Regions from separate parts of the Streptomyces sp. NPDC001568 genome, predicted to be linked through region 2. Evidence: predicted binding sites of a transcription regulator. Region 2 holds the regulator's gene; the other holds the start of a gene.

Region 1 (11,893 bases), on a different contig from region 2:
CGCGATGCTCGGTCAGGACCGGGAGGCGCGGAACCACTACGTGGACATGGTGGAGTTCTCCTCGTACGAGGAGGCCATGACGAACTCCCACCTCCCCGAGACCGAGCGCATGTTCCAGGAGATGGTGTCCCTCTGCGAGGGCATGCCGACGTTCATGAACCTCGACGTGGTCCGCGACGAGCACCTCAACAAGCAGCTCGTGGAGCGGGTGTTCCAGGACGCCGTCATGGGCGGGGACATGAGCGTCCTCGACGAGTGCTTCGCGGCGAACTACATCGACCACGACATCAGCAAGGAGGAGTCCACCGTCATCGGACGGGAGGGCATGCGGTCGGACATCGAAACCTGGCGCGGAGCCTTCGACATGGTCTTCGAACCGACGGCCCGGCTGGCCGAGGGCGATCTGGTCACCACGCTGTGGAACTGGCGCGGCACCCACGACAAGGGCCCGTTCATGGGGGTCGCACCGACCGGGAAGACGTACGAGATGTCCGGGAGCACCACGTTCCGGTGCGTGGGCGGCGAGATCGTCGAGGGGTGGTGGCACTACAACCCGGGAGCCCTGCAACGGCAGATGGGCGGATCGGGTACCCCGTACGGGTCCTGAACCCGCACACGGGGAAGGCCCCGTCCCGCGGCTGCGGGACGGGGCCTTCTCGGCGCGGTGCGTGCGATCAGTGGCTGTGGCCGTGACCGTGGCCGTGACCGGCGTCGCCCTCTTCCTCGGCCGGCTTCTCGACGACCAGGGTCTCGGTCGTGAGCAGCAGCGAGGCGATGGAGGCGGCGTTCTCCAGCGCGGAACGGGTGACCTTGACCGGGTCGATGACGCCGGCCTTGACCAGGTCGCCGTACTCGCCGGTGGCGGCGTTGAAGCCCTGGCCCTTGTCGAGCTCGGCGACCTTCGAGGTGATGACGTAACCCTCGAGGCCGGCGTTCTCGGCGATCCAGCGCAGCGGCTCGACGGCGGCGCGGCGCACGACGGAGACGCCGGTGCCCTCGTCGCCGGTCAGGCCGAGGTTGCCCTCCAGGACCTTGACGGCGTGGACGAGCGCGGAGCCACCGCCGGAGACGATGCCCTCCTCGACCGCGGCGCGGGTCGCCGAGATGGCGTCCTCGAGGCGGTGCTTCTTCTCCTTGAGCTCCACCTCGGTGGCGGCGCCGACCTTGATGACGCAGACGCCACCGGCGAGCTTCGCCAGGCGCTCCTGCAGCTTCTCGCGGTCCCAGTCCGAGTCGGTCGACTCGATCTCGGCCTTGATCTGGTTGACGCGGCCCGCGACGTCGGCGGAGTTGCCGCCGCCGTCGACGATGGTCGTGTCGTCCTTGGAGACGGTCACGCGGCGCGCGGAGCCCAGGATGTCCAGACCGGCCTGGTCGAGCTTGAGGCCGACCTCCTCGGCGATGACGGTCGCACCGGTGAGGGTGGCGATGTCCTGGAGCATGGCCTTGCGGCGGTCGCCGAAGCCGGGGGCCTTGACGGCGACCGCGTTGAAGGTGCCGCGGATCTTGTTGACGACGAGGGTGGAGAGCGCCTCGCCCTCGACGTCCTCGGCGATGATCAGCAGCGGCTTGGAGGCGCCGGCCTGGATGACCTTCTCCAGCAGCGGCAGCAGGTCCTGGATCGAGGAGATCTTGCCCTGGTGGATCAGGATGTACGGGTCATCGAGGATGGCCTCCATACGCTCCTGGTCGGACACCATGTACGGCGACAGGTAGCCCTTGTCGAAGGCCATGCCCTCGGTGAACTCGAGCTCCAGGCCGAAGGCGTTGGACTCCTCGACGGTGATGACACCGTCCTTGCCGACCTTGTCCATCGCCTCGGCGATGAGCTCGCCGACCTGCGAGTCCTGCGCGGAGAGCGCGGCCACGGCGGCGATGTCGGACTTGTCCTCGATCGGGCGGGCGGTCGCGAGGAGCTCCTCGGACACGGCCTTGACCGCGGCGTCGATGCCCTTCTTCAGGGCGGCCGGGGAAGCACCCGCGGCGACGTTGCGCAGACCCTCGCGCACCAGCGCCTGGGCCAGCACGGTGGCGGTGGTGGTGCCGTCACCCGCGATGTCGTTGGTCTTGGTCGCCACCTCCTTCACGAGCTGCGCGCCCAGGTTCTCGTACGGGTCGTCCAGCTCGACCTCGCGGGCGATGGTGACACCGTCGTTGGTGATGGTGGGCGCGCCGAACTTCTTGTCGATGACGACGTTGCGGCCCTTGGGGCCGATCGTCACCTTGACCGTGTCGGCAAGCTTGTTGACGCCGCGCTCGAGGGCGCGACGGGCGTCCTCGTCAAACTTCAGAATCTTCGGCATGGGAGCGGTTCCGCCCTCTCGTTGCGATCCTCGGCCGCTCACCGCGACCGCATGGAAACGAACTACGCCCCTCGCCGCCCGGCATCAGCAGGGTGACCAGGGGCGTAGCTCACAGCAAAACTGGAGAAGTGATTACTTCTCGACGATCGCGAGAACGTCGCGAGCCGAGAGGACGAGGTACTCCTCGCCGTTGTACTTCACTTCGGTGCCGCCGTACTTGGAGTACAGGACGACGTCGCCGACGGTGACGTCGAGCGGAAGACGGTTGCCGTCCTCGAAGCGACCGGGACCGACGGCAAGGACGACGCCCTCCTGGGGCTTCTCCTTCGCGGTGTCCGGAATGACCAGGCCAGAGGCCGTGGTCTGCTCGGCGTCGAGCGGCTGGACCACAATGCGGTCCTCGAGCGGCTTGATGGCAACCTTGGAGCTGGTGGTCGTCACGATCCGACCTCCCCCTTCGGAGATCCGGGGTTAACTGTCTGAGGTGGCGACCAGGTCGATCCGTCGTCGCGGGTGCCGGACCAGCCTGTCGCTGTGTTGGCACTCACCAGTGGCGAGTGCCAGGTGCGACACTATTCCGGCGATTAGCACTCGGTCAAGCGGAGTGCCAACACGCGCCGGCCGAGCCGCGCGGATCCGGCCGCCCGGAAGGCGTGTTGGGGCCTGGTCACAGGCGTTCCCGAGGGTGCGCGGCCCCGATTTTTTTCCGTGTCCCCGCAGGTCGAGGACACCTATGATCGCGATCATGAACACCTCAACGGGGGCAGGGCGGCGCCGCACGGCGGGCGGCATCGGCTTCGGACGTCTGTACTCGACCGCCATCTCCATCGCCGGAACGGTGATCCTGCTCTACTTCGTCATCCCCCGGATGACCACCCAGCTGACCGGCGTCGAGGGCTCCTTCACCGCCGTGTCCTGCACCCCGTACGAGTCCCGCCGCGACAGCGACAGCGTGATGTGCAGCGGCGGCTTCACCGCCGGGGACGGATCCTTCTCCCTCGCCCGGGTCTCCGTGGACACCACCTTCGACGCCCCGCCGACCTCCCCCGTCGCGGCCGTCGTCAGCGGGCCCGACGCCACCGAGGCCGTCTCCGCCGAGCGCCGGGCCTGGGTCCTGCCGGGCGCCACCGGGCTGCTCTGCCTCGCCGTCGCCGTCTGGAACGTCCGCTCCATCGCGCGCACCGTCCGCGCCTCCCGGGCGGGGTCGGGTACCACCGCCGCGGCCGGGCCGGCCACGGCCTGAAGGGCATTCACGTCCGGTATGTGACGCTTGAGCGGTGCGCATCCTGGTGGTCGAAGACGAAGAGAACCTGGCCGAATCCCTCCGGCAGGGCCTGTCCGCCGACGGCCACCGCGTCGAGGTGGCCCACGACGGGCACCGCGGCCTCGACCTGGCCCGCACCGGCGGGCCGTACGACGTCGTGGTCCTGGACCTGATGCTCCCGGGCCTCGGCGGCCACGAGATCTGCACCCGGATGCGCGCCCACGGCGACCCCACCCCCGTCCTGATGCTGACGGCCCGGGACGGGGAACGCGACGAGGCCGAGGGGCTCGACGCCGGCGCCGACGACTACCTGACCAAACCGTTCTCCTTCGTCGTGCTCGGCGCCCGCCTGCGGGCCCTCGCCCGGCGGGCCGCCTCCCCCGAACCCACCGTGCTCCGGGTCGGGGACCTCGTCCTCGACCCGCAGGACCGGCGCTGCCGGCGCGGCACCCGGGACATCGAACTGACCGCCCGCGAACTGGGCGTCCTCGCCTGCCTGATGGAACGGCCCGGTCGGGCCGTCGCCAAACAGGACATCCTCGACGAGGTCTGGGACGCACCGCACGCCATCGATCCGAACATCGTGGAGGTGTACGTCTCCTCCCTGCGCAAGAAGATCGACGCGCCCTTCGGCCGCCGCTCCATCCTCACCGTCCACGGCACCGGCTACCGGATGGCGCCCGACGGTGGTTAGCAGCCTGCGGGCCCGTACCGCCCTGGCCGCGGCCCTCGCCATGACCGCGGTCCTGGCCGTCGGCGGGCTGTGGCTGCACGCCGTCCTGCGCGCCAACCTCCTCGACAACACCACCGGCCGCACCGAGCTCGCCGCCCGGAAGGCCGCCGCCCAGTTCGACGCCCGCGCCCTGTCCCCCGGCGGGCGGTTGCCCGCGCCCGAGGGCGGGGTCGACCTGGTCCTGGTCCGGGACGCGGCCGGGCGGACGGTCGCCGCGAGCGGCGACCCCCGGGACGCCCCGGACTTCGGCGCGCTCCTGCCCGGCCCCGGCCCCGGCGACGACTCCCGCTCGACGGTCCTGCCCCCGGCCCACCCCGACGGCCAGCGCCGCGCGGTGGTGGTGGTCGCGACGCCGGGGGCGGCGGGCGGCGGCGGGGCTGTCGGGGCTGTCGGGGAGCGTGGTCCGTACGCCGTGTACGCGATGACCGTGCTCGGCGACGTGGACGACGCCACCCGTGCCATCGCCGCCGGCCTGCTCGCCGGCGCGCCCCCGCTCGTCGCCTTCGCCGCAGCCCTGGCCTGGTGGGTCACCGGCCACGCCCTGCGCCCCGTCACCGCGATCCGTACCGGGCTGGCCACCGTCACCGCGAGCGAGCTGGACCGGCGGGTGCCCGACCCGGGCGGCGCGGACGAGATCGCCCGGCTGGCCCGGACCGTCAACGACACCCTCGACCGGCTGGAACGCTCCGACGCGCGGCAGCGGCAGTTCACCGCCGACGCCTCCCACGAGCTGCGCAACCCGCTCGCCGCCGTCCGCTCCCGGCTGGAGGTGGCGCTGGCCATGGAGCGGCCCGACCGGGCATCGGTGGCCGCCGCGCTGGCCGACACCGAACGGCTCCAGCGGATCGCCGCCGATCTGCTGCTGCTCGCCCGCCTCGACGGCGGCCCGGCGCCGCGCCCCGAGCCCGTCGACCTCGCCCTGCTGGCCGCCGAGGACGCGGCCCGCCGGCCCGCGCCCCGGGTCCCGCTGCGGCTGGAGGCAGCCGCGCCCGTGGCGGCGTACGGGGATCCGGCCCGGCTGGAACGGGCCCTGGCGAACCTGGTGGACAACGCCCTGCGCCATGCCGCCGGCGGGGTCGTCGTACGGGCGCGGACCTGCGGCGACTGGGCGGAGCTGGAGGTGCTGGACGACGGTCCGGGCATCCCGGACGCGGACCGGTCCCGCGTCTTCGAGCGGTTCGTCCGGCTGGACGCCGACCGGGGCCGGGCCGCCGGCGGAACCGGCCTGGGCCTGGCCATCACCCGGGAGATCGCCCGGGCGCACGGCGGCGACGTACGCGCCCTCCCCGCGCGCGACGGGGGCGCGCGGCTCCGACTGCGGATCCCGGGGGCGGGGGCGAGGGCCGGCCCGGAGGCGGGCGGCTGATCCCGGCCGGTTGTCCCGGCCGGTTGTCCCGGCCGGTTGTCCCGGCCGGTTGTCGCGGGCGGTTGTCGTGGACGGCTGTCGCGGGCGACTGTGCCGGCCGGTGGTCGCCGCCCTCAGGATTCCTTCAGCGGGCGTGCGTCAGCATCGGTGGGCATGAGCGCGCAACGGAGGAAGACCAGCCGCCGCCGCAGGCCCTCGCCGCGCCGGATCGGCCGCACGCTGCTGATCACCGGCTGCGTGCTGACGGCGGTGGCGGGCGGCACCGCCTGGTACGTCTACCGGGACCTGGTGTCGAGCATCGGCAGCTCCAAGGCCCTGGAGGGCGCCGAGAAGTCGGCGCACGGGGACGTGAACGTCCTGCTCATGGGGCTGGACAGCCGGCGCGACCAGAACGGCGACCCGCTGCCGGACGAGGTGCTCGACAAGCTGCACGCGGGCAGTTCCGACATCGGCGGCTACAACGCGAACACCATGATCCTGCTGCACGTGCCCGCCGACGGCAGCGGGGCGAAGGCCTTCTCGATCCCCCGCGACGACTTCGTCGCGATACCCGGCCACGGCCAGGACAAGATCAAGAAGGCGTACGGGCTGGCGAAGGCCGCCAAGGAGGACCAGCTGTCGGCGCAGGGCGTCAAGGACCGGCGACAGCTGGAGCAGGAGGGCCGCGAGGCGGGGCGCCGGGCGCAGATCGACACCGTACGGAACTTCCTGGGCGTGCCGGTCGATCACTTCGCGGAACTGAACCTGGCCGGGTTCTACCACCTCGCGGACGCCCTGGACGGGGTCCCGGTGTGCCTGAACAAGCCGGTCAAGGACCGTTGGTCGGGGGCGGACTTCCCGGCGGGCCGGCAGCAACTGGACGGCCGGCAGTCACTGGCCTTCGTACGCCAGCGGCACGGCCTGGAGAGGGGCGACCTCGACCGGACGAAGCGGCAGCAGGCCTTCCTGGCGGGGGCCACCCAGAAACTGAACTCGGCGGGGACCTTCACCGATCCGGTGAAGCTGGTCAAACTGATCGACACGGCGAAGAAGGACGTCGTGACGGACTCCGGGTGGGACCTGCTGTCGTTCGTGAAGCAGGCGAAGAACCTGTCCGGGGGCAAAGTGCAATTCACGACACTCCCCATCGAAGGGTTCGGAAGGAACCATGGGGAGGACATCAACGTCGTAGATGATATGAAGATAAAGCGCCTCATAGCCGAGCAGATCGGTCCCCGGACCACTGCGCATCCCAGTGCACCGGGTGCGCCTGCGCCGTCTTCATCCCCGTCCTCCGCGTCACCCCCACAGCAGGAGTCACCGCAGCCGCAGGAGTCACCGCAGCCGCAGGAGTCACCGCAGCCGCAGAAGGGCAGCATCGACGGCGGCGGCGTCCCGTGCGTGGACTGAGGCCCCGCACGTCGGCGGGGCCCCGCCGACGCACCGAAGCGCTGCTGCTCGTCCTCGTCGTCGTCATCGCCGTCTTCGGCCACGTGAGCGCCGGCCTCGCCATGAACGGCGAGCTGCCGCAGCACCTGACCAGCTTCGTGATCAGCATGAGCCTGCTGTCCCTCGTCGGGCACCTGGGCATCCGGCGGTTCGCCGCGTACGCGGATCCCCTGGTCTTCCCGCTGGCCATGCTGCTGACGGGGCTCGGGCTCGTACTCATCCACCGGCTCGACCAGGGGTACATCGAGCGGTACAACTCGGACGCGAACGCGCCGGGCCAGCTGATGTGGACGGTGGTCGGCGTCGCCGCCTGTCTGCTCGTCGTGGCGCTGCTGCGCGACCACCGGCTGCTGCAACGGTTCATCTACATCACGATGGCCGTCTCGCTGGTGCTGCTGATCGCGCCGGCGTTCTTCGGCGCGGACACGTACGGCGCGAAGCGGTGGATCAAGCTGTTCGGCTTCTCGCTCCAGCCCGGCGAGTTCGTGAAGATCATGATCGCGGTCTTCTTCGCGGGCTACCTGGTCGTCCACCGCGACTCGCTCGCGCTGACCGGCCGAAAGTTCCTCGGCATGCGGCTGCCCCCCATGCGCCAGCTCGGTCCGATCATCACCGTGTGGATCCTGTCCATGCTGGTCCTGGTCTTCGAACGCGACCTGGGCACCTCGCTGATCTTCTTCGGGGTCTTCGTGGTCATGCTGTACGTCGCCACCGAACGCACCAGCTGGATCGTGTGCGGCCTGGTCATGGCGTCCGTGGGCGCCTTCGTGGTCGGATCGACCGAGCCCCACGTGAAGGCCCGCGTGGCGGCCTGGCTGAACCCGCTGTCGTACTACTGGGAGTTCCGGCCGCCGGGCGTCACCTCGGACCAGTCCGCCCAGGCCCTGTTCAGCTTCGGCACGGGCGGCATCTCGGGCACCGGCCTCGGCCTGGGCCACCCCGAACTGATCGCGTTCGCCGGCCGCAGCGACTTCATCCTGACGACGGTGGGCGAGGAACTCGGCCTGGCCGGCGTCATGGCCGTGATCCTGCTCTACGCACTCCTCGTACAGCGCGGGTTGCGGATGGCACTGGCGGCGCGGGACCCGTTCGGGAAGCTCCTGGCGGTGGGCCTGGCCGCGGCGCTGGCGCTCCAGGTGTTCGTGGTCGCCGGCGGCGTCACGGGCCTCATCCCCCTGACCGGCAAGGCCCTCCCCTTCCTCGCGAAGGGCGGCTCGTCCCTGCTGGCCAACTGGATCATGATCGCCCTGCTGCTCCGCATCAGCGACAGCGCCGAACGCCAACGCGAAGCGGACATCCACGACCCGGCGGAAACGACGATCACCCCGATGGTGGGGGTGGGAGCCGGGGCCGGGGCGGGGCGGGGGTAGGGCGGGGTCGGGGGTGGGCGGGGTGCCCGTGATCCGGATCAGGGAGGGTTTGGTGGTTTCCCGCCGGTCTCATCGTCTCTCCGCGTCGGGCCGGTCCCTCAAGGGCGCTCCCTTCGGTCGCGTCGCTTCGCGATGGCCTACGGCCACCCTTGACCGACCGACCCGCCACGAAAATCCGAAGACCGACGGGAACCCCCCAAAAGAACGGTCACGGGGCAATGGACGAGGGACGGGTGTCTCAGTGACGAGACGAGGGGCCGGGGGCTGCCCAACCAGGCACACGGGCACGCCAAGAGACCTGGGCAGGACCACGAGCGCGGCCAAGGGGGCCCTACCCACCCATCAGGACGACGAGATCAACCGGAGAGGCGGAGAGGCGGGTAGGCGGGTGAGCCATGAACGGACCCTCTCGTTTTGGCTGTGCGCCATCGGAGTGAGACACCGCTTCCCGCGTACCTCTCCCGGAGTTGAACCGGCCGACTCGTCCCTTTCCGGGCTCGCGTCATCCGATCATTTCTAGGAGTAGATATGCGTACGCGCTCTTCCCTCGCCGCCTGTGTCCTCGCTGCGGGCATCCTGCTGGGCGGCGCCGGTGCCGCTCTGGCCGACGATGGCGTCGAGATCGGTAGCGCCTCCCTCGGCCACGCCGGCTTCGCTGCCACCAAGGCCTCGGTCGCCGCCATCCCCGCCGCGTTCGGCCCCGTCTACACCTCGAACGCCACGAAGGAAGGCGAGAAGGAGTGGGCGGACTTCGCCCACCTCGGCGCCAACTGATCCACAGACGTGGCGCGGGAGCGGTCGACGTGAACGTCGGCCGCTCCCGCGCTGTGCGCCGCCCTACGCGTCGAAGTCGTACTCCAGGACGTAGGACGCGGAGTCCAGCGTCATCTCGTTGATCTCGACCGCGCGCCCGTCCTCGGCGAACGCGGTGCGGACGATCCGGATGACCGCCCGCACTCGCCCGCATCGATACCCGCCCTCAGCGCATCGGCGATCCGCCGGCACTTCGGCTGACCGGCCATCGCCCCATTCACGCCCTCTGCGCACACCCGACCGCGTCCGGACGCGAGTTCACCACGAGGGTCCGACGACGTCCAGACCACCTACGACCAGCCCCGGCCGGCCCGCAAACGCCGTCCCACGTGGCGGGCCCAACGGTCTGAAGCGGCCCACTACCTCCCAGGTCGCTCCAGTCGTCCTGACGGGCGGGTAGGGCCCTTGGCCTCGCCCGTGGCCCGGCCGCAGGGCCTCCGGCGTGCCCGTATGCCCAATTGGCCGGCGCACGGTCCCTCGTCTCGTCACTGAGACGCCCGTCCCTCGTCCATTGACCCGTGACCGTTCTTTTGGGGGGTTCCCGGCGGTCTTCGGCTTTCCGGGACGTGCCGGTCGGTCAAGGGTGGCCGAAGGCCATCGCGAAGCGACGCGACCGAAGGGAGCGCCCTTGAGGGACCGGTACGGCACGGGGAGACGATGAGACCGGCGGGAAACCACCAAACCCGCCCTGATCCGGATCAACGAGATCCCGCCCCCACCGGAACCCCGACCCGGCGTCCGGAACCCCGACCACCCGCACCCCGACCCCGGCCCCGCCTCGCAGATCCCGCCCCCGCCCCCTACAGCCAGTCCTCCAACCGCCCTATGCGGTAGCCCTGTTCCTGGATGCTGCGGAGCATGCGCGTGGTCATCTGGGTTTCCGTCGTGCCCTTGAGTTCCGACGGGCCGCGGAAGTGGGCCAGGACGATGTCGCCCGGCTGGAGGGTGGAACCCTCGGCGTACTGGAAGTTGTTGATCTGCATCGACGCGCGCCACAGGACGACCGAGGAGATGCCGCACTCGGCGGCGGCCTTGAGGGTGTCGTCGTTGTAGTTGCCGAACGGCGGGCGGAAGAGCGGCGGGCGCTGGCCGAAGCGCTGTTGCAGGCGGTCCTGCTGGCCGCATATCTCCCTCTTCTGCGCGGCGAAGGGCAGGGTCCGCAGGTTCGGGTGCGTCAGGGTGTGGTTGTTCACCGTGCTGCCGGAGCCGTTGTCGCGGAGCTTCTCGAAGTGTCCGTAGTCCGCGGCGGCCACGTTGTCGGTGAGGAACATACTGATCGGCAGCTTGAGGTCCGCCGCCATCTTCAGGAACTCGGGATCCTTCTCCGCGCCGTCGTCGAAGGTCAGGAAGACGACCTTCTCCTGCGGCGCGACGGGTATTCGGTCGACGACCGCCGCCTTGCCCGGGGCCGCCTTCGGCAGTTGGGGCTTGCGGTCCGGCTTGGGGGCGTACTGGACGGGGGCGGTCAGCCCCCACTTGCGGTACGCCTCGTCCGAGGAACGCGTGGACGAGGAAGGGGACGAGGAGGCCCCGACGGACGGGGAGGCCGTGGGGGTCGCCCCGTCCTGGGTGGCCTTGCGGCCGAGCCGTTCGATGGGATCCACGCTGTTCCCGCACCCCGACAGGGAAAGCGCGAGCGCGCCGGCCGTCAGCGTCCCGGCCAGCAGCCGGCGCGCGTACATCACAGGTAGTCCTCCAGGCGGGCCACGGCGTACCCCTTGTCCGTGACGGTCTTCATGACATGACGGATCATGTCAGGCATCGTGCCCTTCCAGTCCTCCCGTCCCCGGAAGTGGGTCAGGATGATGTCACCGGGGTGCAGGTCGCGGTCCCACTCCCGGTAGTCCATCCGATTCGGGAAGGCCTCGGCGTTCCACAGCGGGACGGCCTTGATGCCGCAGGACTTCGCCGCCATGAGCGTGTCCTGGTTGTAGTTGCCGTACGGCGGGCGGAAGAGCGTGGGGCGCTTGCCGAACGTCTTCTGGATGGTGTCCTGCTGCCCGCAGATCTCCTGGCGCTGCTTCTCGTACGAGAGCGCCGGCATGTAGCGGTGGTTGAGGGTGTGGTTGTTCAAGGTGACGCCGGCGGCCTGCATCTCCTTGAAGTAGGGGTAGTTGTCGCGGACGATGTAGTCACTGAGGAACGCCGTGTACGGGATCTTCAGCTCCTTCATCATCTTGATGAACTCGGGGTCCTTCTCCGCGCCGTCGTCGACCGTCAGGAAGACGACCTTGTCCTCCGTCGGGACCGTCGTGAAGACGGGCGGGAGCTCCTCCTGGTCCTCGACCTCGAAGCCGTCGCGGGTGGTGATCGTCGGCTTCTCCTTCGGCCCCGGCGGGGCGACGAGGGGCGACTTGGCCAGGCCCCACCGCTTCGCGGCGGCGATCCGGGCCTGTTGGGCGGCCTTGAGCCGTTCGGCGACGCTGCCGGCCGCGCCCGCCGCTCCGGTCCCCGCCTCGGCGCCCTTGGCGGGCTTGGACTTGGCCGGCGTCTCGTGCTCCCCGGCGCCGCACCCCGTTCCGAGGGCGGCCACCAGCAGCGCGGCCGCGGCCACCCCGTACCGGCCGCGCGGACGTGCCGCGGACCGGTGACCCATGTGCGCGGTCTTTCCCTTTT
Region 2 (11,893 bases):
AGGACACTGCGTGCCCGCGATCCCCAGCCACGTGCCCGAGCCGAGCCGTACCGACCCGGCGCTGATCCGCAACTTCTGCATCATCGCGCACATCGACCACGGCAAGTCGACGCTCGCCGACCGGATGCTCCAGCTCACCGGCGTCGTCGACCAGCGGCAGATGCGCGCTCAGTACCTCGACCGCATGGACATCGAGCGTGAGCGCGGCATCACGATCAAGTCGCAGGCGGTCCGTCTGCCCTGGTCGCCCACGGAGGGCGAGGGCAAGGGCACCACGCACATCCTGAACATGATCGACACGCCCGGTCACGTCGACTTCACCTACGAGGTCTCGCGCTCGCTGGCGGCCTGCGAGGGCACGGTCCTGCTCGTGGACGCCGCCCAGGGCATCGAGGCCCAGACCCTCGCCAACCTGTACCTGGCGATGGAGAAGGACCTCGCGATCGTCCCGGTCCTGAACAAGATCGACCTGCCGGCCGCCCAGCCGGAGAAGTTCGCCGAGGAGCTCGCGAACCTGGTCGGCTGCCAGCCCGAGGACGTGCTGCGCGTCTCGGCGAAGACCGGTCTCGGCGTGGACGTTCTGCTCGACAAGATCGTCGCCACGGTGCCGGCCCCCGTCGGCCCCAAGGACGCCCCGGCGCGCGCCATGATCTTCGACTCGGTCTACGACTCGTACCGCGGCGTCGTGACGTACGTCCGTGTCGTCGACGGCCAGCTCAACAAGCGCGAGCGCATCCGGATGATGTCCACCGGCGCCACGCACGAGCTGCTGGAGATCGGTGTCTCCTCCCCGGAGATGACCCCGGCCGACGGCATCGGCGTCGGCGAGGTGGGTTACATCATCACCGGTGTGAAGGACGTCCGTCAGTCCAAGGTCGGTGACACCATCACCAGCCTGCACAACGGCGCGACCGAGGCCCTCGGCGGCTACAAGGACCCGCGTCCGATGGTCTTCTCGGGCCTGTACCCGCTCGACGGTTCGGACTACCCGGACCTGCGCGAGGCGCTGGACAAGCTCCAGCTCAACGACGCCGCGCTGGTCTACGAGCCGGAGACGTCCGCGGCCCTCGGCTTCGGCTTCCGCGTCGGCTTCCTCGGCCTGCTGCACCTGGACGTGGTGCGCGAGCGCCTGGAGCGCGAGTTCGGGCTGGACCTGATCGCCACCGCGCCGAACGTGGTCTACCGCGTGGTCATGGAAGACGGCAAGGAAGTCTCCGTCACCAACCCGAGCGAGTTCCCCGAGGGCAAGATCTCGGACGTGTTCGAGCCGGTCGTACGGGCCACCCTGCTCGCGCCCTCCGAGTTCATCGGCGCGATCATGGAGCTCTGCCAGCAGCGCCGCGGCACCCTCCTCGGGATGGACTACCTCTCCGAGGACCGCGTCGAGATCCGCTACACGCTGCCCCTCGCGGAGATCGTCTTCGACTTCTTCGACCAGCTGAAGTCCAAGACGCGCGGCTACGCCTCCCTGGACTACGAGCCCACCGGCGAGCAGTCCGGCAGCCTGGTCAAGGTCGACATCCTGCTGCACGGCGACAAGGTCGACGCCTTCTCCGCCGTCTGCCACAAGGACGCCGCCTACGCCTACGGCGTGCGCTTGGTCGCCAAGCTGCGCGAGCTCATTCCGCGTCAGGCCTTCGAGATCCCGATCCAGGCGGCCGTCGGCTCCCGCGTCATCGCCCGCGAGACCATCCGCGCCATCCGCAAGGACGTCCTCGCCAAGTGCTACGGCGGTGACATCTCCCGTAAGCGGAAGCTGCTGGAGAAGCAGAAGGAAGGTAAGAAGCGGATGAAGATGGTCGGCTCCGTGGAGGTCCCGCAGGAGGCCTTCATCGCCGTCCTCTCCAGCGACGAGTCCGGCGGCAAGAAGAAGTAGCCGTACCGGCGGCCGCCGCGCGCGGCAGCCAAGGGAACACCAAGGGCGGGTCAAGAAGCGGCATCGCCCAAGTCGTACGAAACGGGCCCACATGCACACGCATGGGGGCCCGTTTCGTTATGAAGCGGCCACTCGCGGGCTCTTACGTGCCGGGCACGCGGCCTCTAGTCTGATCACTGCTCCATGGTTACTCGCCAGTTCTATTGCGCCAGTCGAACCGCCATCCGCACGGGTGGCGGCTGCACCCCGCCAGTCCCAAGCGCCCCACGCCCACGCCCTGCCGCGTGGACCCGGTCCGGAGGATGTCGTGAGCGACACACAGACCATGATCGAGAACCGTCCGCCCTCCGTGGCGGCCCTCTTCCTTGACCGCGTCGCCGCCACGCCGAACAGGGAGGCCTACCGCTTCCCCGTGCCGGCGGCCGGCCCCGAGGGCGGACCCGACGACTGGAAGTCGCTCAGCTGGGGGCAGGCCGCGGAACGCGTCTTCGGCATCGCCGCCGGACTCATCGCGCTGGGCATCCAGCCCGAGCAGCGCGTCGCCCTCGCCTCCAACACCCGGGTCGAGTGGATCCTCGCCGACCTCGGAGTGATGTGCGCGGGCGGCGCCGTCACCACGATCTACCCCAGCACCAACGCGGAGGAGTCGGCGTACATCCTCGCGGACTCGGAGAGCCACGTGCTGATCGCCGAGGACGGCACGCAGCTGGCGAAGGCGCGCGAGCGCCGCGCCGACCTGCCGCACCTCGCCCACGTGGTGGTCCTGGAGGCGGCCGACGCGGTCGCCGCCGACGGCGACCCCGAGGGCTGGGTGCTCTCGCTCGCCGACCTCGAGGCGCGCGGCGCGGAGTACCTCGCCAAGCACCCGGAGGCGGTGAAGCAGCGGATCGCGGACATCACCGCCGACCAGCTCGCCACCCTGATCTACACCTCCGGCACCACCGGCCGACCCAAGGGCGTGCGGCTGCCGCACGACAACTGGTCGTACATGGCCAAGGCCACCGTCGCCACCGGTCTGATCACCGCGGACGACGTCCAGTACCTGTGGCTGCCGCTGGCGCACGTCTTCGGCAAGGTGCTCACCTCCGGCCAGATCGAGGTCGGGCACGTCACCGCCGTCGACGGACGCATCGACAAGATCATCGAGAACCTGCCGATCGTCCAGCCGACCTACATGGCGGCCGTCCCGCGCATCTTCGAGAAGGTCTACAACGGTGTCGCGGCCAAGGCCCGGGCGGGCGGCGGTGCCAAGTACAAGATCTTCCAGTGGGCGGCCGGCGTCTCCCGCGAGTACGCCAAGGTCACCCAGGACAACTTCCGCCGCACCGGCCGGGCGAGCGCCCCCTTCGGCCTCAACACCCAGCACAAGATCGCCGACGCGCTCGTCTACTCGAAGCTCCGCGAGGCCTTCGGCGGCAACCTCCGCGCCGCCGTCTCCGGGGCCTCCGCCCTCGCCCCCGAGATCGGCTACTTCTTCTCCGGCGCCGGCATCCACATCCTGGAGGGCTACGGCCTGACGGAGTCCAGCGCGGCCTCCTTCGTCAACCCCGGCGAGGCCTACCGCACCGGCACCGTCGGCAAGCCGCTCCCCGGCACCGAGGTCCGCATCGCCGACGACGGCGAGGTCATGCTGCGCGGCCCCGGCATCATGCAGGGCTACCACCAGCAGCCCGACAAGACCGCCGAGGTCCTGGAGTCCGACGGCTGGCTGCACACCGGTGACATCGGGGAACTCTCGCCCGACGGCTACCTGCGCATCACCGACCGCAAGAAGGACCTGATCAAGACCTCGGGCGGCAAGTACGTCGCCCCCGCGGAGATTGAGGGCCAGTTCAAGGGCATCTGCCCCTACGTCTCCAGCATCGTCGTGCACGGCGCCGACCGGAACTTCTGCACCGCGCTGATCGCCCTCGACGAGCCCTCGATCCTGGCCTGGGCCGCCGACAACGGCCTGGAGGGCAGGACGTACGGGCAGGTCCTGGCCGCGCCGGAGACCGCCCGCCTCATCGAGACGTACGTCCAGACCCTGAACGAGGGCCTCCAGCGGTGGCAGACGGTCAAGAAGTTCCGGCTGCTGCCCCGTGACCTGGACGTCGAGCACGGCGACCTCACGCCCAGCCTCAAGCTGAAGCGCCCGGTCGTCGAGCGCGAGTTCAAGTACCTCATCGAGGAGATGTACGAGGGCTCGCGCGAGGCCTGACACCGGCCGCCCGCACCCGCCCGCGGCCACCTCGCGGGCGGGTTCCCCGGCGCCCCGCCGCGGGCGGACCGCCCGGGGCGGCGGGTGCGGGACAATGGGGGCATGCCTTCCGCACTGCCCGACGGTGAACCCATGCCCGAAGACGGCTCGCTGCCGTCGCACGCCCTCGTGGGTGCGGGGGACCGGCCGCTCGGGTTCTACCTGCACGTCCCGTACTGCGCCACCCGCTGCGGGTACTGCGACTTCAACACCTACACGGCCACCGAGCTGCGGGGCACCGGCGGCGTGCTCGCCTCCCGGGAGAACTACGCCGACACCCTGATCGACGAGGTCCGCCTCGCGCGCAAGGTGCTCGGCGACGACCCGCGCGCCGTGCGCACCGTCTTCGTGGGCGGCGGCACGCCCACGCTGCTGCCCGCCGGCGACCTCGTACGGATGCTCGCGGCGATCCGCGACGAGTTCGGCCTGGCCGAGGACGCGGAGATCACCACCGAGGCCAATCCCGAATCGGTGAACCCCGCCTACCTCGCCGAACTGCGGGCCGGCGGCTTCAACCGGATCTCCTTCGGCATGCAGAGCGCCAAGCAGCACGTCCTGAAGGTCCTCGACCGCACCCATACGCCGGGGCGGCCCGAGGCGTGCGTGGCCGAAGCCCGGGAAGCCGGCTTCGAGCACGTCAACCTGGACCTGATCTACGGCACGCCCGGGGAGTCCGACGACGATTGGCGGGCCTCCCTGGAGGCCGCGCTGGGCGCCGGGCCCGACCACGTCAGCGCCTACGCCCTGATCGTCGAGGAGGGCACCCAGCTGGCCCGCCGCATCCGTCGCGGCGAGGTCCCCATGACCGACGACGACGTCCACGCCGACCGGTACCTGATCGCGGACTCGGTGATGGCCGACGCGGGCTACTCCTGGTACGAGGTGTCGAACTGGGCCACCTCGGAGGCGGGCCGCTGCCTGCACAACGAGCTGTACTGGCGCGGCGCCGACTGGTGGGGCGCCGGACCGGGCGCCCACTCGCACGTCGGCGGGGTCCGCTGGTGGAACGTCAAGCACCCCGGCGCCTACGCGGCCGCCCTCGCCGAGGGCCGCTCCCCGGGCGCGGGGCGCGAACTCCTCTCGGCGGAGGACCGCCGGGTGGAGCGGATCCTGCTGGAGCTGCGCCTCGTGGACGGCGTCCCGCTGTCGCTGCTCGCCCCGGCCGGGCTCGCGGCGGCCGGCCGGGCCCTGTCCGACGGCCTGCTGGAGCCGGACCCGTACGCGGCCGGCCGGGCGGTGCTGACCCTGCGCGGGCGGCTGCTGGCCGACGCGGTGGTCCGGGACCTGGTCGACTAGGACGGCCGCCCGGCCCCGTCGCCCGGGGCCTCAGGGCGCCGTGACGAAGTCGATCAGTTCCTCGACGCGTCCCAGCAGGGCCGGCTCCAGGTCCCGGTACGAGGTGACGCGCGACAGGATGTGCTGCCACGCGGCCCCGGTGTTCTCCGGCCAGCCCAGGGCGCGGCAGACGCCCGTCTTCCAGTCCTGGCCGCGCGGCACCACGGGCCAGGCCGCGATGCCCAGCGCGGACGGCTTCACGGCCTGCCAGACGTCCACGTACGGGTGGCCCACGACCAGCACGTCCGCGCCGGTCACCGCCGCGGCGATCCGGGACTCCTTCGAGCCCGGAACCAGGTGGTCCACCAGGACGCCCAGGCGGGCGTCCGGAGCCGGGGCGAACTCCGCCACCACGGCGGGCAGGTCGTCGACGCCCTCCAGGTACTCCACGACCACGCCCTCGATGCGCAGGTCGTCGCCCCAGACCCGCTCCACGAGCTCCGCGTCGTGCCGCCCCTCGACGTAGATCCGCCCCGCGCGGGCCACCCGGGCCCGGGCCCCCGGGACGGCCACCGAACCCGACGCCGTACGGGCGGGCGCGGCCGGCGCCCGCGAGGCGCGGACCAGGGTCACGGGGGCGCCCTCCAGCAGGAAGCCGGCCGGCTCCAGGGGGAAGGCCCGGCGCTTGCCGAAGCGGTCCTCCAGGGTCACGGCGCCGGCCTCGCACTCGACGACCGCGCCGCAGAAGTCGCCGCCGGCCACCTCGACGACCAGGCCGGGATCCGCCGGCACCTGGGGCACCGCCCGGGGACGCTTCCACTGCGGGGTCAGGTCGGGGGAGTACTCGCGCATCCGGCCGAGCGTAGGAGAGCCGCGCCGATCACGCCTCCGACACGCCGAACCTGGCCGCCAGTGTGGCGCGTTGCTCACGTACGAAGTCGGCCGTGACCAGCGCTCCGTGACCCGGCACGTACACGGCGTCGTCCCCGCCGAGCGACAGCAGCCGGTCCAGGGCGGCCGGCCACTGCCCGGGAACCGCGTCGCCGCCCGCCTGGGGTTCGCCCGACTCCTCGACGAGGTCACCGCAGAAGACCACCTCGCGCTCGCCCGGCACGAAGACGGTCAGGTCGTACTGCGAGTGCGCGGGCCCCAGATTGGCCAGCAGCACCTGCACCCCGCCCAGCTCCAGCGTCCACTCGCCCGACACCAGGTGCCGCGGCGCCCGCAGGAGCTCCGCGGCCTCGGCGGCCTCGTCCTCGGCCAGCCCGTTGCGGACCGCGCTCGCCCGCAGTTCCTCGCGGCCCCTGGCGGGGGCCAGCAGCCGCTCCAGGCCGACCGCGCCGAAGACCTCGGCCTCCGGGAAGGCCGGCGCGCCCATGACGTGGTCGAAATGTCCGTGTGTGAATGCGATATGGGTCACGCGGCGCCCCGTCAGACGCTCCGCCTCGGCGCGCACCCCGGCGCCCTCCCGCACCGAGGAACCCGGGTCGATCAGGAGGACCGAATCGTCCCCCACCACCAGTCCCACCGTGCAGTCCCACACCGGAAGGCGGCGACGGCCGGCCCGTCCGGTGAGCCGTTCCCAGCCCGCCTCTTCCCAACGTACGTCCATGGCGCGACGCTACCCTGACGGGCCGCCCTTGCCCCGCTCGTACCACCCGGCCGTACACTGACCGGGGGTTCTCTGGCACTCGCACGCTCGGAGTGCCAACAACGGTCGATCGAGCCGGACCGAAGTCGGGCCGCAGATCGACCGTAGCCCGACCGGGACCGACCGATACGACCGCATCCGGAGGTGTGCGCGATGCTCAGTGAACGCAGGCTCGAAGTACTGCGCGCCATCGTCCAGGACTACGTCGGGACGGAGGAACCGGTCGGTTCCAAGGCGCTCACCGAGCGGCACCGCCTCGGCGTCTCCCCGGCGACCGTGCGCAACGACATGGCCGTGCTGGAGGAGGAGGGCTACATCGCCCAACCCCACACCAGCGCCGGCCGGATCCCCACGGACAAGGGCTACCGCCTCTTCGTCGACAAACTGGCGGGGGTCAAACCGCTGTCGACGCCCGAGCGCAGGGCCATCCAGAACTTCCTCGACGGGGCCGTCGACCTCGACGACGTGGTGGGACGCACGGTGCGCCTCCTGGCGCAGCTCACCCGCCAGGTCGCCGTCGTCCAGTACCCGTCCCTGACCCGCTCCACCGTCCGGCACGTCGAGCTGCTCTCCCTGGCCCCGGCCCGGCTGATGCTCGTGCTGATCACGGACACCGGGCGGGTCGAGCAGCGGCTCGTGGACTGCCAGACGCCCTTCGGGGAGGCCTCCCTGGCCGACCTGCGGGCGCGGCTGAACAGCCGGGTCGTCGGCCGTCGGTTCACCGACGTGCCGCAGCTCGTGCAGGACCTTCCGGAGTCGTTCGAGACCGAGGACCGGGTGACGGTCAAGGCCGTCCTCGACACCCTCCTCGAAACGCTGGAGGAGGAGGCGGAGGAGCGGCTGATGATCGGCGGCACCGCCAACCTCACCCGCTTCGGACATGATTTTCCCTTGACGATCAGGCCGGTGCTCGAAGCGCTGGAGGAGCACGTCGTGCTGCTCAAGCTGCTGGGTGAGGCAGGGGAGTCGGGGATGGCGGTACGGATCGGTCACGAGAACGCCTACGAGGGGCTCAACTCCACGTCGGTCGTCTCCGTCGGCTACGGTTCGGGCGGCGAGGCAGTCGCCAAACTCGGCGTGGTCGGACCGACCCGCATGGACTACCCCGGAACGATGGGAGCGGTACGCGCAGTGGCACGTTACGTCGGACAGATCCTGGCGGAGTCGTAAGTGGCCACGGACTACTACGCCGTACTCGGCGTGCGCCGCGACGCATCGCAGGACGAGATCAAGAAGGCGTTCCGGCGGCTCGCGCGCGAGCTGCACCCGGACGTCAATCCCGATCCCAAGACGCAAGAGCGCTTCAAGGAGATCAACGCCGCCTACGAGGTCCTCTCGGACCCGCAGAAGAAGCAGGTCCACGACCTCGGCGGTGACCCCCTGTCCGCCGGCGGCGGTGGCGGCGCGGGTGGCTTCGGAGCCGGTGGCTTCGGCAACTTCTCGGACATCATGGACGCCTTCTTCGGCCAGTCCCAGCAGCGCGGACCGCGCTCGCGGACCCGCCGGGGCCAGGACGCCATGATCCGCCTGGACCTGGAACTGGACGAGGCGGCCTTCGGGACGACCAAGCCCATCCAGGTCGACACGGCCATCGTCTGCACCACCTGCTCCGGTGAGGGCGCCGCACCCGGCACCTCCGCGCAGACGTGCGACATGTGCCGCGGTCGCGGCGAGGTCTCGCAGGTCACCCGGTCCTTCCTGGGCCAGGTCATGACCTCGCGGCCCTGCCCCCAGTGCCAGGGCTTCGGCACCGTGGTCCCCACCCCGTGCACCGAGTGCGCGGGCGACGGCCGGGTCCGTTCCCGCCGCAACCTGACGGTCAAGATCCCCGCCGGTGTCGAGAACGGCACCCGGATCCAGCTCGCGGGCGAGGGCGAGGTCGGCCCCGGCGGCGGCCCCGCCGGTGACCTCTACGTGGAGATCCACGAGCTGCCCCACCCGACCTTCCAGCGGCGCGGCGACGACCTGCACTGCACGGTCACCATCCCGATGACCGCGGCCTCCCTGGGCACCAAGTGCCCGCTGGAGACCTTGGACGGCATGGAGGAGATCGACATCCGGCCCGGCACCCAGTCCGGCCAGTCGATCCCGCTGCACGGGCGCGGCGTCACGCACCTGCGCGGCGGCGGCCGCGGCGACCTGATCGTCCACGTCGAGGTGACCACCCCGAGCAAGTTGGACGCCCAGCAGGAGGACCTGCTGCGCCAGCTGGCGAAGCTGCGCGGCGAGGAGCGGCCCACGGGCCAGTTCGCGCCCGGCCAGCAGGGCCTGTTCAGCCGCCTGAAGGACGCGTTCAACGGCCGCTGAGCGGCCCGCGACAGCACGCAGGAGCCCGGCCCGGGTCACCCGGACCGGGCTCCCGCGCGTTGCCGCACAACCCGTACGGGCCTTGCGGGAAGCGGACTATGCCAGGCGAATGCCGTGATTCGGTCCGGTGGTCGGGACGTGGCACGATGCAGTCCATGTCCTCCGCACCGAACGGTCTCTCCCCGTACCCGATCGTGCAGGCTCCCATGGCGGGCGGCGCCTCCTGCCCGCCCCTGGCCGCCGCCGTGTGCGAGGCCGGCGGGCTGGGATTCCTCGCCGGTGGCTACAAGACCGCCGACGGCATGTACCAGGAGATCAAGCAGACGCGCGGGCTCACCCGGCGCCCCTTCGGCGTGAACCTCTTCATGCCGCAGAACGGCTACGTCGACCCGGCCGCCGTCGAGGCCTACCGCGGACAGCTCGCCGGCGAGGCCAGCTGGTACGAGGTCTCCCTCGCCGAGGAGGACATCATCGGGACCTGCGACGACGGCTACGACGCCAAACTCGCGATCCTCCTCGACGACCCCGTCCCCGTCGTCTCCTTCACCTTCGGCTGTCCCGCGCCCGCCGTGTTCACCCGGCTGCGCAAGGCCGGCACCTACGGGATCGTCACCGTCACCTGCGTCGACGAGGCCCGCGCCGCGCAGGAAGCCGGCGCCGACGCCCTCTGCGTCCAGGGCGTCGAGGCCGGCGGCCACCAGGGCACCTACCGCGACGATCCGCAGATCGACGGCACCGCCGGCGTGGGCCTGCTCGCCCTGGTCGCCCAGGTGCGGGAGGCGGTCACCCTGCCCCTCATCGCCTCGGGCGGCCTCATGCGCGGCGCGCAGATCGCCGCGCTCCTCGCCGCGGGCGCGGAGGCGGCGCAGCTCGGCACCGCCTTCCTCGCCTGTCCCGAGTCGGGCGCGCACCCGCTGCACAAGAAGGCCCTGACGGACCCCCTGTTCGCCCACACGGAACTCACCCGGGCGTTCTCGGGCCGCCCCGCCCGGGGCCTCGTCAACCGGTTCATGCGCGAGCACGGACCGTACGCCCCGGCCGCCTACCCGCAGGTCCACCACATGACCTCGGGGCTGCGCAAGGCGGCCGCGGCCGCCGGCGACCCGCAGGGCATGTCCCTGTGGGCCGGGCAGGGGCACCGGCTGGCGCGGACGATGCCGGCCGGGGACCTGGTGGAGCTGCTGGCGGCCGAACTGGTCGAGGCACAGAGCACGTTGAAGATGTTGCACATGAGGAGAGCGTCATGACGGCCCCCGTGTTCGTGGTCGAAGAGGTCCCCACGGGGCCCGAGTTCGTGCTGGACGGCCCCGAGGGCCGGCACGCCGTGTCCGTCAAGCGGCTGAACCCGGGCGAGGAGCTCGTCCTCACCGACGGCCGGGGCCGCTGGGCCGAGGCCGTCGTGAAGTCCGCCGAGGGCAAGGACCGGCTCGTCGTCTCCGTCGCCGAGGTGTCCGAGGAGGCCGAACCGGCCGTCCGCATCACCGTGGTCCAGGCCCTGCCCAAGGGCGACCGGGGCGAGGTCGCCGTCGAGACGATGACCGAGACCGGCGTCGACGCGATCGTCCCCTGGCAGGCCTCGCGCTGCATCACGCAGTGGCGCGGCGACCGCGGCGCCAAGTCCCTGGCCAAGTGGCGGGCCACCGCCCGGGAATCCGGCAAGCAGTCCCGCCGCGTCCGTTTCCCCGAGGTCGCCGAGGCGCTGTCCACGAAGCAGGTCGCCGCGCTGCTCGCCGAGGCCGACCTGGCCATGGTGCTCCACGAGGACCGCGACGCCGCCTCGGACGCCCTCGCCACGGTCCCGCTGCCGGAATCGGGCTCCGTCGTCCTGGTCGTCGGCCCCGAGGGCGGCGTCTCGCCCGAGGAACTGGCCGCGTTCGCGCAGGCCGGCGCCCGGCCCCACCGGCTGGGCCGCAGCGTCCTGCGCACCTCCACCGCCGGCACGGCCGCGACCGCCGTCCTGCTGGCGCGCACCGGCCGCTGGTCCTGATCCGCAACGCCTCGAGGGGCGGGCGGGCTCCGGCGGATCTCCGGCGGACCGAGCCGTTCGCGGAGCCGGGGGCGGTTACGATGCCCGGACCGATCAACGTCACGGGAGGCGCAGCAATGGCCGGGGAACCGCAGGCGGACTGCCTGTTCTGCAAGATCGTCGCGGGCGCCGTACCGGCGACCGTGGTCCGGGAGACCGGGACGACCATCGCCTTCCGGGACATCAACCCGCAGGCACCGACCCACGTCCTGGTCATCCCCAAGGCGCACTACCCCGACGCGGCCTCCCTCGCGGCCGCCGAGCCGGCCCTCGCCGCGGACGTGCTGGCCGAGGCCGGCCGGGTCGCCGCCGACGAGAAGATCGAGGAGCACGGCTACCGGATCGTCCTCAACACGGGCGCCGGCGCCGGCCAGACCGTCTTCCACGCGCACGCCCACGTGCTCGGTGGCCGCGGCCTCGAATGGCCCCCGGGATAAACCGTGTCCGTACGTGAATTCGTGGTGCTCGGCACCGCCAGCCAGGTCCCCACCCGGCACCGCAACCACAACGGCTACCTGC

What was found. Region 2 encodes HrcA, which represses chaperone genes, less so after heat shock. Its sites were predicted from a motif close to TTNGCACTCNGNNNNNCNGAGTGCNAA; they were not measured.
Region 1: the regulator HrcA is predicted to act here: its motif matches at 2,888-2,914, upstream of groES (co-chaperone GroES).

Annotation. Positions count from the first base shown of each region.
Region 1 is NZ_JBIAVF010000001.1:94,600-106,492, reverse strand. It holds gene ACFY0I_RS00590 (ester cyclase) at 1-607, shown strand, start outside; gene groL (chaperonin GroEL) at 675-2,303, opposite strand; gene groES (co-chaperone GroES) at 2,436-2,744, opposite strand; gene ACFY0I_RS00575 (hypothetical protein) at 3,049-3,546, shown strand; gene ACFY0I_RS00570 (response regulator transcription factor) at 3,581-4,261, shown strand; gene ACFY0I_RS00565 (sensor histidine kinase) at 4,254-5,666, shown strand; gene ACFY0I_RS00560 (LCP family protein) at 5,820-7,055, shown strand; gene ACFY0I_RS00555 (FtsW/RodA/SpoVE family cell cycle protein) at 7,043-8,464, shown strand; gene ACFY0I_RS00550 (hypothetical protein) at 8,993-9,238, shown strand; partial or broken gene ACFY0I_RS00545 (GntR family transcriptional regulator) at 9,302-9,412, opposite strand; gene ACFY0I_RS00540 (polysaccharide deacetylase family protein) at 10,078-10,959, opposite strand; gene ACFY0I_RS00535 (polysaccharide deacetylase family protein) at 10,959-11,873, opposite strand.
Region 2 is NZ_JBIAVF010000007.1:161,473-173,365, forward strand. It holds gene lepA (translation elongation factor 4) at 11-1,876, shown strand; gene ACFY0I_RS15020 (AMP-dependent synthetase/ligase) at 2,184-4,076, shown strand; gene hemW (radical SAM family heme chaperone HemW) at 4,179-5,411, shown strand; gene ACFY0I_RS15030 (DUF3097 domain-containing protein) at 5,442-6,242, opposite strand; gene ACFY0I_RS15035 (MBL fold metallo-hydrolase) at 6,271-7,002, opposite strand; gene hrcA (heat-inducible transcriptional repressor HrcA) at 7,195-8,211, shown strand; gene dnaJ (molecular chaperone DnaJ) at 8,212-9,348, shown strand; gene ACFY0I_RS15050 (nitronate monooxygenase) at 9,504-10,595, shown strand; gene ACFY0I_RS15055 (16S rRNA (uracil(1498)-N(3))-methyltransferase) at 10,592-11,335, shown strand; gene ACFY0I_RS15060 (histidine triad nucleotide-binding protein) at 11,452-11,811, shown strand; gene ACFY0I_RS15065 (ribonuclease Z) at 11,815-11,893, shown strand, end outside.